Regions from separate parts of the Planococcus sp. TJ-201 genome, predicted to be linked through region 3. Evidence: riboswitches for the same ligand, from Rfam matches in the RefSeq annotation. Region 3 holds a riboswitch; each other region holds the start of a gene.
The links. A riboswitch is a leader RNA that binds a small molecule or an ion and turns the genes downstream of it on or off. The one in region 3 is predicted to bind cobalamin.
Positions count from the first base shown of each region.

Region 1: it holds a riboswitch for cobalamin, as region 3 does, so the genes downstream of both, AC4EG4_RS09200 (acyl-CoA thioesterase) here and AC4EG4_RS05205 (ABC transporter substrate-binding protein) in region 3, are expected to answer to the same signal.
Region 2: it holds a riboswitch for cobalamin, as region 3 does, so the genes downstream of both, AC4EG4_RS05875 (hypothetical protein) here and AC4EG4_RS05205 (ABC transporter substrate-binding protein) in region 3, are expected to answer to the same signal.

Region 1 covers NZ_JBZDOG010000003.1:169,289-173,474, forward strand. Annotated here, with positions in the region: gene AC4EG4_RS09185 (glutathione peroxidase) at 1-186, shown strand, start outside; gene AC4EG4_RS09190 (DUF3934 family protein) at 344-529, shown strand; gene AC4EG4_RS09195 (PAS domain S-box protein) at 664-1,440, shown strand; cobalamin riboswitch at 1,546-1,722, shown strand; gene AC4EG4_RS09200 (acyl-CoA thioesterase) at 1,875-2,360, shown strand; partial or broken gene AC4EG4_RS09205 (ribonucleotide reductase barrel domain-containing protein) at 2,362-3,726, shown strand; gene AC4EG4_RS09210 (hypothetical protein) at 3,850-4,186, shown strand, end outside.
Region 2 covers NZ_JBZDOG010000002.1:40,233-44,418, reverse strand. Annotated here, with positions in the region: gene AC4EG4_RS05885 (arylamine N-acetyltransferase family protein) at 1-569, shown strand, start outside; gene AC4EG4_RS05880 (ABC transporter substrate-binding protein) at 611-1,555, opposite strand; gene AC4EG4_RS05875 (hypothetical protein) at 1,552-2,100, opposite strand; cobalamin riboswitch at 2,268-2,466, opposite strand; gene AC4EG4_RS05870 (HNH endonuclease) at 2,557-3,510, opposite strand; gene AC4EG4_RS05865 (cytochrome c oxidase assembly protein) at 3,693-4,186, opposite strand, start outside.
Region 3 covers NZ_JBZDOG010000001.1:1,030,189-1,034,374, forward strand. Annotated here, with positions in the region: gene AC4EG4_RS05195 (adenosylcobinamide amidohydrolase) at 1-695, opposite strand, end outside; gene AC4EG4_RS05200 (FecCD family ABC transporter permease) at 698-1,690, opposite strand; gene AC4EG4_RS05205 (ABC transporter substrate-binding protein) at 1,683-2,660, opposite strand; cobalamin riboswitch at 2,811-2,997, opposite strand; gene argS (arginine--tRNA ligase) at 3,044-4,186, opposite strand, start outside.

The DNA.
Region 1 (4,186 bases), on a different contig from region 3:
GGCAAAGACGCACACCCGCTTTTCAACTATTTGACTGACAACACAAAAGGATTTTTATCAAGCGGCATCAAATGGAACTTCACGAAGTTTCTGATCGATCAAAATGGCAATATTGTTTCGCGATTTTCTCCAAAGGATAAACCTGAATCGTTTGAAAAGGATATTCAAAAAGTCTTGGCTGAGTAAGAACTGCCTGCCTATTTTATTCGGAAAGAGCTGTGAAAGGCTCGATTGGCAATGATATGAATGGGGATTTCCGGCATGCCGGCAGAACATTTCTGTATCACTCCAGCCCCTGATGTGATAAGCTGTACATCAGCGTAGCAGTAATGGAGTGATTAAAATGAGCAAAGCAAAAGCAAAAAGCGGTACAGGTCAGGGAACCGGCAAAAAAGGCTGGACTCGCTGGAAAGCAGGCGCCAACAAAGCCAAAAGTTTTAAGCCTTATACCAGCAAAAACAATAAAAAAGCCGACGAACCTAAAACAGAAAAAGAGCGAGCTTCTGAATCTGAATGGGTCGATGAATAAATAGAGAATTTGGTTGTCCAAAGGGGCAACTTTTTTTTATTCGATTTTAAGAGATGGGTAGATCCTGAAAGTTTTTCCACAAAAGTGTAAAATGGAAGAAGAGCCCGTTTTGAAGACGGAAGGAGTGAAAGAGAATGAAGAGTGTATCAGATCCGTTATTGAACATTCCGGAAAAAGAAGAATTGTATCAGCGCATCGCTGAATATTCGAATGAAACAACCATCATTCATTCTAAGCAAAAGGTCTTATACATAAATCAATCAGGCGCTGAGTTTTTAAAAGCCAGCCAAGCTGAACTTGTCGGGGCGAGTGTAGTAGACGTTTTTACGGAAGATTATAAAGAAATGATTGCTGAGCGAATCCGCAAAGGCATGGAGGACCGAACCATCGGAGAACTGATGGATACGACCGTTAAACGCTTTGACGGGACAATAGCAGAAGTTGAATTGTACTGCTACCCGGTTGAATATGGTGACACGACGGCTATCCAATCGATTATACGGGACGTTACCGTTCAGAAAAAAACCGAGCGCGAATTGCTGCAATTGAAAAATGAAGTTTCGACGCCGATTGTTCCGATTATCGATGGCCTGGCTGTTATGCCGCTTGTCGGTTCAGTCGATGGCGACCGAAGCACCCGACTGCTCGACCTCATTCCGCAGAAAATTCAAGGGCATGAACTGAACTACCTTATTGTTGATGTTTCGGGCATTTACAATATCGACAATGTAGTAGCAGAGTTTCTCTATAAAATAGACCAGATCATGCGCTTATTGGGCATTGGGTTGATTTTTACCGGAATTCGTCCGGAACTGGCAATGAAAGCTGTGGAAGCTCGTGTAGATTTCAGCAAATTGACGACAATGGGTACAGTCAAGCAAGCACTGAAAAAACACTTAACCGCAAATTAATAAATTCCTGTTCAGTTTTGAAAACCGCTTGTCAAATTGACGAAAGTGATTTATAGTTTAGAAATACAATATTTAGTGTTCATTATCGAATAAAAAACTATATATAGTAGATCCGATAACGAAGGTGCCTGAAAAGGCTTAATAGGGAATCCGGTAAATTCCGGAGCTGTTCCCGCAACTGTAAGTGCTGACGAGCCATCACAATCCACTGTCCAATGGACGGGAAGGAGATGGCAAGGAAGACGCACGAGCCAGGAGACCTGCCTTCGTTATAGTTTATGATCTTCTCCGGGAGTTGAGAGGGATAACGAAGGTATTTTGCATGGAACAGCTTGTTTTTCGCTGGTTTCATTCGATATTCTACGTTTTCAAACCCATCCTCCCCGAGAGGATGGGTTTTTCTTTTTGTAATAGAGATGGAGGATTGAAGGCAAATGACAGAACCGTTAGCTGCAGGCGTGGCAAGAACCATTCAAACAAGATTGGTGTTGCCGCCTGACACCAACCATATGGGTACTATTTTCGGCGGTACCGTGTTGGCATACATAGATGAAATTGCCGCCATTACAGCGATGAGGCACAGCGGCAAAGCTGTCGTGACGGCTTCAATCGACACCGTGAATTTCCTGTCTTCGGCGAAAGTGGGAGATGTCCTTATTTTAGAAGGTGTTGTTATATCTACCGGAAGAACATCGATGGAAGTATACGTGAAAGCCGAATGCCAGCAAATTGAAAAAGGCACTAAAAGTTTGACGACAACGGCCATTCTGACAATGGTAGCGGTGGACAGCAATGGCAAGCCGACTCCCGTAACTGGGGTGATTCCAGAAACGGCAGCTGAAGAACAACTATTCAACAGCGCACAAGAGAGAAAACAACGCCGCATGCAAGTGAACGAATACGCAAAGGAGCTGAGCTGATATGAACACAAAAGTTGAAACAGCAGAAATACATGCAGTAGAACGAGCTCTTCAACGGGCAACAGAAGTATACGGACTGGATACGAAGGAGCTGCTGGAACGTACAGCGAAATTGGCTGGACAGGCAAAAGGCGAGCAATCCCTGCTTTATGCGCTGAACCGAATTACGATGGACGAACCCGACTGGACGTACACCGCAGCAGAATTATACGCCAGCGACTTGTATGAAAAAGCCGGAAGCAGCCGGAATTATCCCGCTTCCCGAAAATACGGCGATTTCTACGGGCTTGTTGATGAGCTTTCACGCGTCGGCATTTATTCAGGAGAACTCTTGTCGGTTTACTCGAAAGAGGAAATCACCGAACTTGGCAAGGAAATCGAACCGGAGCGTGATTTGCTGTTCAACTACATCGGCTTGTTTTTATTGGCTGACCGTTATTTGGCGAAAGATTACGAAGGGCGGTTGTTTGAACTTCCGCAAGAGCGTTTTCTTGTCATTGCGATGACTTTGATGCAAAACGAGCGGAAAGAACAACGCCTGGAGCTGGTGAAAGAAGCATACTGGGCGATGAGCCATTTGTATATGACGGTCGCCACACCGACATTGTCGAACGCAGGCAAAAGCTTTGGACAATTGTCTTCTTGCTTTATCGACACCGTCGATGATTCACTGGACGGGATTTATTTGAACAACTGGGACATTGCACGCCTCAGCAAAGACGGCGGCGGCATTGGGATTTATTACGGCAAAGTACGGGCACTGGGCTCGGATATTAAAAAATTCAAAGGCAATTCCTCCGGCGTCGTGCCGTGGATCCGCCTGGTCAACGATACGGCCGTCAGCGTCGATCAACTGGGCCAGCGCCAGGGTGCCGTAGCGATTTACTTGGATGTCTTCCATAAAGACATCATGAACGGATTCCTGGATTTGAAAACCAACAACGGCGACGAACGCCGCAAAGCGCATGATATTTTCACCGGTGTGTCGATTCCAGATTTGTTTATGGAGCGATTGCAGGAAAAAGACGAAAACGGCCGGAGCATTGGCGAATGGCATACGTTCTGTCCGCATCAGGTCAAGCAAGTGATGGGTTGGAAAGACGAAGAGGGCAATGCGCTCGGACTTGAGGACTTTTATGACGAAACCGATAAAAAGTACTTCCGTGATAAATACCAAGAAGCGGTAGAGCATCCATTATTGCCGCGCAAAACGTACCGTGCCATGGAAATCATGGCGCGCATCATGGTTTCCCAGCTGGAGACCGGTACGCCGTATATGTTCTACCGAGATGAAGTGAACCGCCAAAACCCGAACAAGCACACGAGAGGCAGAGGGTTGACGTCGATCTACTGCAGTAATTTGTGTTAATTCTTAGCACCTTCAGTCAGTAATGGCTGCCGAAAACCCATCTAAACGGGGAAACACTTTTAATTGAAGTCAATCCCGTGCTAAATCTCTTTAACAGTTAGCGGTTAGGATTATCGCAGAATGAGGAATTATCCTTATGAGGTGATAGCAATGACAAAACCATTCGGATTTGTATACGAAACCACTAATAGCTTAAACAATAAGAAATACATTGGAAAATGTATTTATGGTCGAAAGAATAACTGGGAAACCTATCTAGGCTCAGGTCTTTATTTAAAAAGGACAATAAAGAAATACGGTGCTGAGAACTTCATCCGAACTATATTGGACGAAGCAGATTCGGCGGAAGAACTGAATGAACTAGAAGAGCGGTACATCTTAGAACGAAATGCAGTTGAATCAGCTGATTATTACAATATCAAGCATACTTCCATTGGCGGAGACATCTTCACCAACT
Region 2 (4,186 bases), on a different contig from region 3:
GTTACGAGCTGAATGGTTTGTTCCATTGGCTGCTGGGGGAACTGGGATTCGATGCAAAGCTAATCTCTGCCACTGTTCAAAAACCGGATGGTACTTGGTCTAAATCAGATACTCATGCAGCGATTCTGGTAGAGCTTGATACCTTGTATTTAGTTGATGCCGGATTCGGCGATTCCACGATCAGCCCTATCCCAATTGGCGGTGAACGCCATACAGACCATAGCGGCACTTATCGCGTTCAGCAAGTAGACGATGTGTATTATGATTTAATTAGAGAAAACGATGACACTGAAAAAATTCTTTACCGCTTTTCAACTGTGGAAAAGCAACTGGCTGATTTTCACGAGGGCTGTGTGTTTAACCAAATATCCAAAGATTCGCCTTTCACCCACGATGATTTGGTGACGCGCGCAACAGCTGATGGACGCATTACTTTATCCGGAAGTCAGTTGACACGTTCAGAAAAGGGAGAAAAAACCAAAGTTGAATTGTCTGTTGAGGAAAAAAGACGTGTACTAAATGAGGAATTTGGCATTGATCAGGATACACTGGAAGAACAACTGCAATAACCCAAAAAATCCCCGCTTGTTAAGCGGGGATTTTACTGTTTTTATTCAAAAGCTTCCGGATACACGGTTTTAGCTACCAATTCGACGGCATCGCCAATTCTTGGTCCTGGCCGTGATGTGATGTCCGAGTCCAGGAAAAATACTTGGTCATTTCGGATAGCGTCAATATCGTTCCAACCTTCGCGTGCTTTAATTTCATCAATGGGATTTTCTACATAAGAAACGGTAGTGACGATAATCTTTGGATTCCGTTCAATAACTTCTTCTTCAGAAATCTGCGGCCAGCCTTCGAGATCGCCAAACAGATTGTCGACTTGGGCATGGTCCAATATTTCCTGTTGGAACGTATTTTGGCCGGTCGTATAGATTTCCGGTGAAGGGCTGATTTCAACATACAGCTGTTTTTTCTCTTCTATGGAAGCAACTTGCTCTTGTACGCTTTCAATTTGCTGCTGTATGGAAGCAATCAGCTCATCCCCTTTATCTTCAAGACCTAATACCGTGGAGATTTGCTCGATGTCCCCATAAACATCTTCAAATGATTCTGCGGTTTCAATGACAAACACTTGAATCCCCGCTGCTTCGAGATCTTCAAAACCGGTTGGCCCACCTGTGGAATAGCCGATGACAACGTCTGGATCCATTTCGATAATGCGTTCTGCGTTGAATGTGACAGAATCTGAAACCCGCTCCACCTCTGTTGCTTCAGCTGGATAATTATCGTAGTCTGTAACGCCGATAAGTTTGTCTCCTGCTCCGATTTCGTAAAGAATTTCGGTATTGCTTGGAATCAAGGAGACAACGGTCGCTGGAACTTCTTCGAAAGTCAGCTCTTTATCCAAGTCATCGGTTACCGTATACTCAGTTTGTTGCGAAGGCTCGGTCGCTGTTTCGGGATCTGTTGTTTCGGCAGTGTCAGACTGGCAAGCTCCGAGTGCTAAAGCCAGTGTTCCGATCGATAAGAATTTGAATACGTTGATTTTCATTTGTTTTTGGCCACTTCTTTCTTTTTTGGTCTTGTTGGATAGGACTTGCTGACGAACGGAATTTCTTCTACGCCGTGATGCTGATTGACATATACCGCCATAGTAAACAATACGTTTGCCAACAGGTTGGCATAATCAAAAAGGATTTCGGGCACTTCCCGCTCCAGGCTCACTTTATGCAAAGCCCGTACGGATTTTTTCGCTTCACTGCGGCACACATGCAGCACACAGGCGGCTTGGGTTCCTTGCGGCAAGACAAAATTCCCAATTTTATCTTTAGTAAAGTTTACATAATAATCATACATAGCGCTTAACATAGATAAATCCTCTTCTGCGATGGCAAGTTTGCCCCGTACCGAACCATTTAAATGGTAAGCCATGGGCTGTAAAGTTTTCAAATCCCGCTGAACCACTTCAATATCTGTTGTCAGTGATAAAGCTTCCCCGATTCGGGTCGTCAAAGAATCTGTGCGAATTTCAAAATCCACTGTGGAAGCGGATTCACGCATGAACGGATAACACAGAAAACGCATGTCTTTTTTCATCTTTTCACCTCACTTTTGTTTGGTGAACACCACTGCATTGAACGCTCCCGCAAAACAGCAAAAAGCCGCCCTCAAAAAGAGGGCGGCATTATAGCTATTCAAAGACATACTCCAGCAGTCAAAAATAGACATTTTGCCGTATGATTCCCTTAGCTTCCGAAGAGTAAAAATACGTTCAAAAAAAGGTAGGTCTCCTGGCTTGTGCATCACTTTACTCTAAGAACCTTCCCGTTCAGATGACTTGGAGCATCTAAACAGTGGCATTTTCTTATTTCATACGCACTTACAGTTGCGGAAACAGCCCCGGAATCTAACCGGGTTCCCTGTTATGCTGATTGATCAGCACCTTTTTTCTGCATGATTATTCACTTGTTTTCAGTGTAGCATACCCCTGGCAGCAAAAGACATACGCAATTAAAACTAACTCGAAAATCCTTACCTTTGAGCTTGCCTGTCTTATTCCTGATTTGTCAGCAGGTTTATTTTTCTCGGCTCTGCAAAAACAATTCGCTTGTGCCATCTCAAATACGGTGCATGCTCGGGTGATACCGGCACTTTCATATTTTTGCGCAACCTGTATATGGGGTAATCGTCTTCCGGGATTCGGCTGGAAATATGCAAACGGCCGCCGCCTGTAAACGCAATCAGTCCTGCTGAGTACAGTGCTGCGTGATTGGCACAAAGCAATACCCCATTAAAAGGATCCAGGCGTTCGGCATCTGAACTGTCTTTCCACGGCTTGGCATGGCTCGCTTTTAGTACGTCCCCAATGGCAATTCCACACAGCGGACATTCACCGTTCCACAGCGGCAGCAAGCTTTCGCGGAATTGCTCTTTGCCTCTGCGCATTTTTGTTTTGATTTCCAATTCCGCTTCCGCAATCAACCCGAGCAATGGATTGTGTTCGGTTTTTTTGATGACTTCCATTGCCAGTTCCAGCTGTTCCACTTCCACTGTGAAAATATTCAATGAGCTGATAAGTTCTAAAAACTTTATGGCCAGTTCTTCATTGCACGGATACAAATAGCCTGAATTGCCGCTGGCGTCTTCCTGGAAAGCTGCATATTTCACCGGCAGCAAAGACTGGATATCAGAAAAACGTTCTTTAACAGACAGCGGATTGTCAAGCTCCCGGTATTCCGTTTTTGCAATAAAAGCAGCTTCGGTTTCTTGGGAATGCGGATGTTCACTTTTCGGCTTTGTTCCTTTTGAGCACCCTTTTCGCACTCGGCTAATGGCTACCACATACCCTTTGACATAGTGGAAAACGATATCGCCCTTTTTCAGCTCCTGCATCCGGTTCCACGAATGCGGTACCATGCCGGATTTATCAATTTGCGGTGTCCAAAGAACCCCCGCATTGCGTTCTTCCTGATAAGTCTCTCCTTGCATAACAATAAAACTATTCATGAACTTCCTCCTAGTAATGGCAATACTCAAATTGATTCGATCCTATGTAGTCGAGCTGTTCATTCGAAATTAAACGCTTATTTTTAGTTTACCCCAAATCCAAAGCTTTTGCCGGGGAAAAGAAAAGCGGAAGCGCCCGTGTAGCTCTGCCGGGCATAAGAAATCAAAGAAAGGGAATTCCCCTATACCTTTTCCATTGTTTCTGTCTTTTTTGGTGCAGTCGCCTTGTACCAGTGATAACACAAAATCACAATGATGAGTAGCTCTATTAAATCGCCCCCGTAGTACATCAACATCCCACCAGCTTCTGCCTGTGCCTGTGGAACCCCTGCAGGTGGATGGGCATAAAGGAATTTGGCTAAAATTTTATGGGCTGCCAGCGACAAAATGAGAACGATTGAACGAAGCACGTAACCCACACGGTGAGCGGTAATGTCAACATAGATTATAGAAGCAGTAAACAGATAGCCTGCCAGAAATATATGGATATGGATGAAGGCATAGACGAACACGGACTGATGCATCCATTCGAACAGATTGGTCAAATACAATAGATAAAGTCCACCAATGTTAAGAGTAAATGCAGGAATTGGGTGGCTTAAAAATCTGGCAAGGCGGCTCCTCAACAAAAAGGACATCCTTCTAGCCAGTGGAACAGGCAGCGACCTTAACAGCA
Region 3 (4,186 bases):
ATATCCTGCTCCCGTACCACTTCATGTGGTTCACCAATGCGGACCACACTTCCCTCGTCCAGCAGCAGCAACTGGTCACAGTACATAGATGCCAGATTGATGTCGTGAAAAATAGAGACAATCGTCAAATCTTTTTCAATGGCCTGCTTTTTAATAGTATCGAGCAACTCTTTCTGGTGGTTAATGTCCAGGTGATTGGTTGGCTCATCCAATAGCAGTATGCCTGCATCCTGTGCCAATGCTTGCGCCACAAAAACACGCTGCTGTTCACCGCCCGACATCCGATCAATTTGCGTTTTTTCGTAATGGCTGATATCCATCAAACGCATCGCTTGCACAACAGCCTGCTCATCTTCTTCCGACCAGGAAGAAAACCAGCCGCCTTGATGCGGATACCTGCCGAGTGACACTGTTTCCCGGACGGTATGGGCAAAGGCATGTGCATGCAATTGGGGCAATACCGCCATTTTTCTCGCCAACTCTTTGGCAGGGAAATCTACGATTGATTTGCCATCGATCCGAACTTCTCCACTCGTTGCCGGCAATACGCCGCTGATCAGTTTCATCAACGTGGATTTGCCGCTGCCATTTGGTCCCAAAATACCGAGAATCGAGCCTTTATTGACGGTAAATGACACGTCTTTAACGATATTTTTATCGTCATACCCGCCTGTCAATCCAGTTATTTCAAGCATGCTCATGCTCCTCCTTTGCGTTGTCGGAAAAAGATGAAGGCAAATACCGGCGCCCCGATAAATGCAGTAATGACGCCTATCGGCAATTCAGTTGGTGAAATAATCGTCCGTGACACCAAGTCGCAAACGATTAACAAAGCCGCTCCATTAATGAACGACAGCGGCAAAACATGCCGATGGTCAGATCCCCAAAGCAAGCGGGTCATATGTGGAACTACCAAACCAACAAATCCGATGGTGCCGGAAACCGAAACAGCTGCTCCGGTCAACACCGAACCACCAATCAAGATGGCCATTTTGCTCTTTTTGACATCCACACCCAAATGCTGTGCCCGCTCTTCCCCGAAAAGCATGGCATTCAACTCACGTCTCTTCAGCCACAATACGAACGAACCGATTAATACGAATGGCAGTGCCATCCGAACATAGGGCCAGCCGCGCATCGACACGCTGCCCAACAGCCACCCAATGATTTGGCGCAGTTCTTCCCCGGTTAATGCAATCATCAAGGAAATGATGGACCCAAGAAACGAACTGAAAATAATCCCGGTCAATATGACCGTTTCCATTTTCATCGAACGATCTACCATCTTTGCAAAGCTCATCACTGCAAACATCGTCAGCAAAGCACCGATCATGCTCATGACCGGCAAAGTAAAGGGTCCCAAAAATGGAATGCTGATACCAAAAAAGAGCGTCATCACAGCGCCGACGGAGGCACCGGAAGACACTCCCAGGGTGTAAGGATCGGCCAATGGATTTTTCAAAAGCCCTTGGAACGCAGCACCGGCAATGGCCAATGCCGCACCGACAAGCCCGGCTAAGACGACGCGGGGCATACGGATATTCCATAAAATATTGGCAGCTGCCTCATCCGATGAGGGATTCCACAGCACGACCGGTGATATCGACACCGTTCCAACCGTTACCCCAAGCAACACGGCCCCTGCTAGTATCAGCAGCGAGACGCAGTATGCCAGAACGTTTTTATTCATTGAACACATCAGGATAAACGGCTTGCGCCATTTCCAGCAGGCCTTCCGATAAACGTGGGCCTGAACGGGTGAGCATATCCGAATCCAGGTTGTAGACCGCATCTTCTTGAACAGCTGTTACTTCGGCAAAGCCGCTTCTTGATTTGATCAAATCAACTGCGCCTTCTACATAAGCGCCTTCTGTTGTTACGATGACATCGGGATTAGCAGCAACAATAGCCTCTGGGTCCATGCTGACCCAGCCTTCCAAATCACCGGCAACATTTTCAGCGTTGATGAGCGTCAGCATTTCATCCATGAATGTTCCGCTTCCTGTCGTAAAAATATCAGGCTGGCTGCCGACTTCTAAAAAGACCGTTTTGGGCTCTTCAATTGTACTGGCTATTTCTTCGATTTCGGCCACTTGCACTTCCATTTCTGAAACAATGCTTTCTGCCTCTTCCATCGTGCCTGTCGCTTGCGCGATTACAGTGATGGAATCGTATACTTCTTCAAAGCTGACTGCGTTGTTGACAACAAATACTTCGACACCGGCATCACGTAATTGCTGCAAGCCAGCATCTCCGACACCCAGTCCCGATTCATGTGCCAGCACGAGATCCGGCTGAAGGCTGATGATTTTTTCCACATTGAATTCCTGGCCGCCGATTTTCTCTACTTCTGCAGCTTCTTCCGGGTAGTTGTCAAAATCAGAAACGCCAACCATTTTGTCGCCAAGTCCTAATTCATAAGCAATTTCTGTATTTGAGGGCACCATCGACACGATGGCTTGCGGCTCTTCTTCGATGACGATTTCATCCCCGACAGCATCTGTCAAAGTCACTGGGTATTCAACTTCTGCCACTTCTGTTGGCGGCTCTGCTGGTGTCTCCACGTCCTGTTCTTCTTCAGGCGTTGCCGTTTCACTGCAGCCGGCCATCAAAACCGCAGCCAATCCTGCGGTTGCACCAAATTTCCAAATCTTCTTCATGAATAAATCCCCCTTGATGTTTTTAGCTTTTAAGTTAGCCGCTAAGATAAGGCACTTCTTTAAACAAAAAATCCCCCGCAGCATTCTGCGGAGGATGGAAAGGACGACATAAAAAAAACATGCGCATCCAGCCTTTCCTCGCAGGCGTTTGGGTGTGTTTTCATAAAGGCAGGTCTCCTGGCTTGTGGTCGTTGGTTTCTGCACCTTCCCGAAGCATTGCTTCAGTGGCATTTTGCAGATTCCTCTCACATACAGTGGCGGGACCGCGCCGGAGTTGAACCGGCTTCCCTTTTAACTCATGTTCTTAGACATAAGCACCTTTATGAATTGTTCGTATATTCGATTTGTTGTCTTCATTATACACGTAATTGGCAGTCTGTCTCTTACATTTTTTCTGGAGCTGCCACACCCACAGTTTTCAGTGAATTGGCCAAGGTCGTTTTCACGGCTGTAATTAAAGCAAGGCGCGCACTTGTCAGTTCTACATTGGATGCGTCCAATACTTTATTGGCGTTATAGAAACTATGGAAATGAGAAGCCAGTTCATGAATATACGTCGTGATGCGGTGAGGTGCACGCTGCTTGGCTGCATCGGCAATCACCTGAGGGAAATCCCCAATTTTCTTCAATACATCAATTTCTTTCTCAGATGTCAATAAAGCCAAATGATCCTGCGAAGCAGTCAAGCCTTGTTCTTCCGCCTGGCGCAAAATGGACGAAATGCGCGCGTGGGCGTATTGCGAATAGTAGACTGGATTTTCATTGGACTGCGAAACAGCCAAATCCAAATCGAAGTCCATATGGGAATCGCCAGAACGCATTGCGAAGAAGTAACGCACCGCATCCAAGCCAACCAATTCAACCAGCTCGCGCATCGTTACCGCTTTGCCGGTCCGTTTGCTCATCTTCATTTTTTCGCCGTCTTTGTACAATTGCACCATTTGAATGATGCTGACTTCCAGCGTCTCGCAATCATAGCCAAGTGCTTGGATCGCTGCTTTCATGCGCGGAATATAGCCATGGTGATCAGCTCCCCACACATTGATCAGCTTGCCGAATCCGCGCTGCAACTTATCTTCGTGATAAGCGATATCGGGCATTAAGTAAGTGTACGTGCCATCATTTTTGATCAGTACACGGTCTTTGTCGTCTCCAAACGTTGTGGAGCGAAACCATGTTGCGCCTTCTTCTTCAAAAACATGGCCATTTGCACGCAGTTTAGCCAAGGCATCGTCAATTTTGCCGTTTTTGTATAGGGACGATTCCGGGTACCAAACGTCAAATTCCACACGGAAATCTGCAAGGTCCTGCTGCAGTTTGGCCAATTCGACTTTCAAACCGTGCTGGCGGAATGTTTCAAAACGTTCTTCGTGAGTCAAGCTGACGAATTTGTCGCCATGTTCTTTGACTAGGTCATTTGCAATATCTTTGATGTCTTGTCCGCGGTAGCCATCTTCCGGCATGCTATCGCCTTTGCCAAGCGCTTCAAAATAACGGGCTTCGATCGACAATGCCAAGTTGTTGAT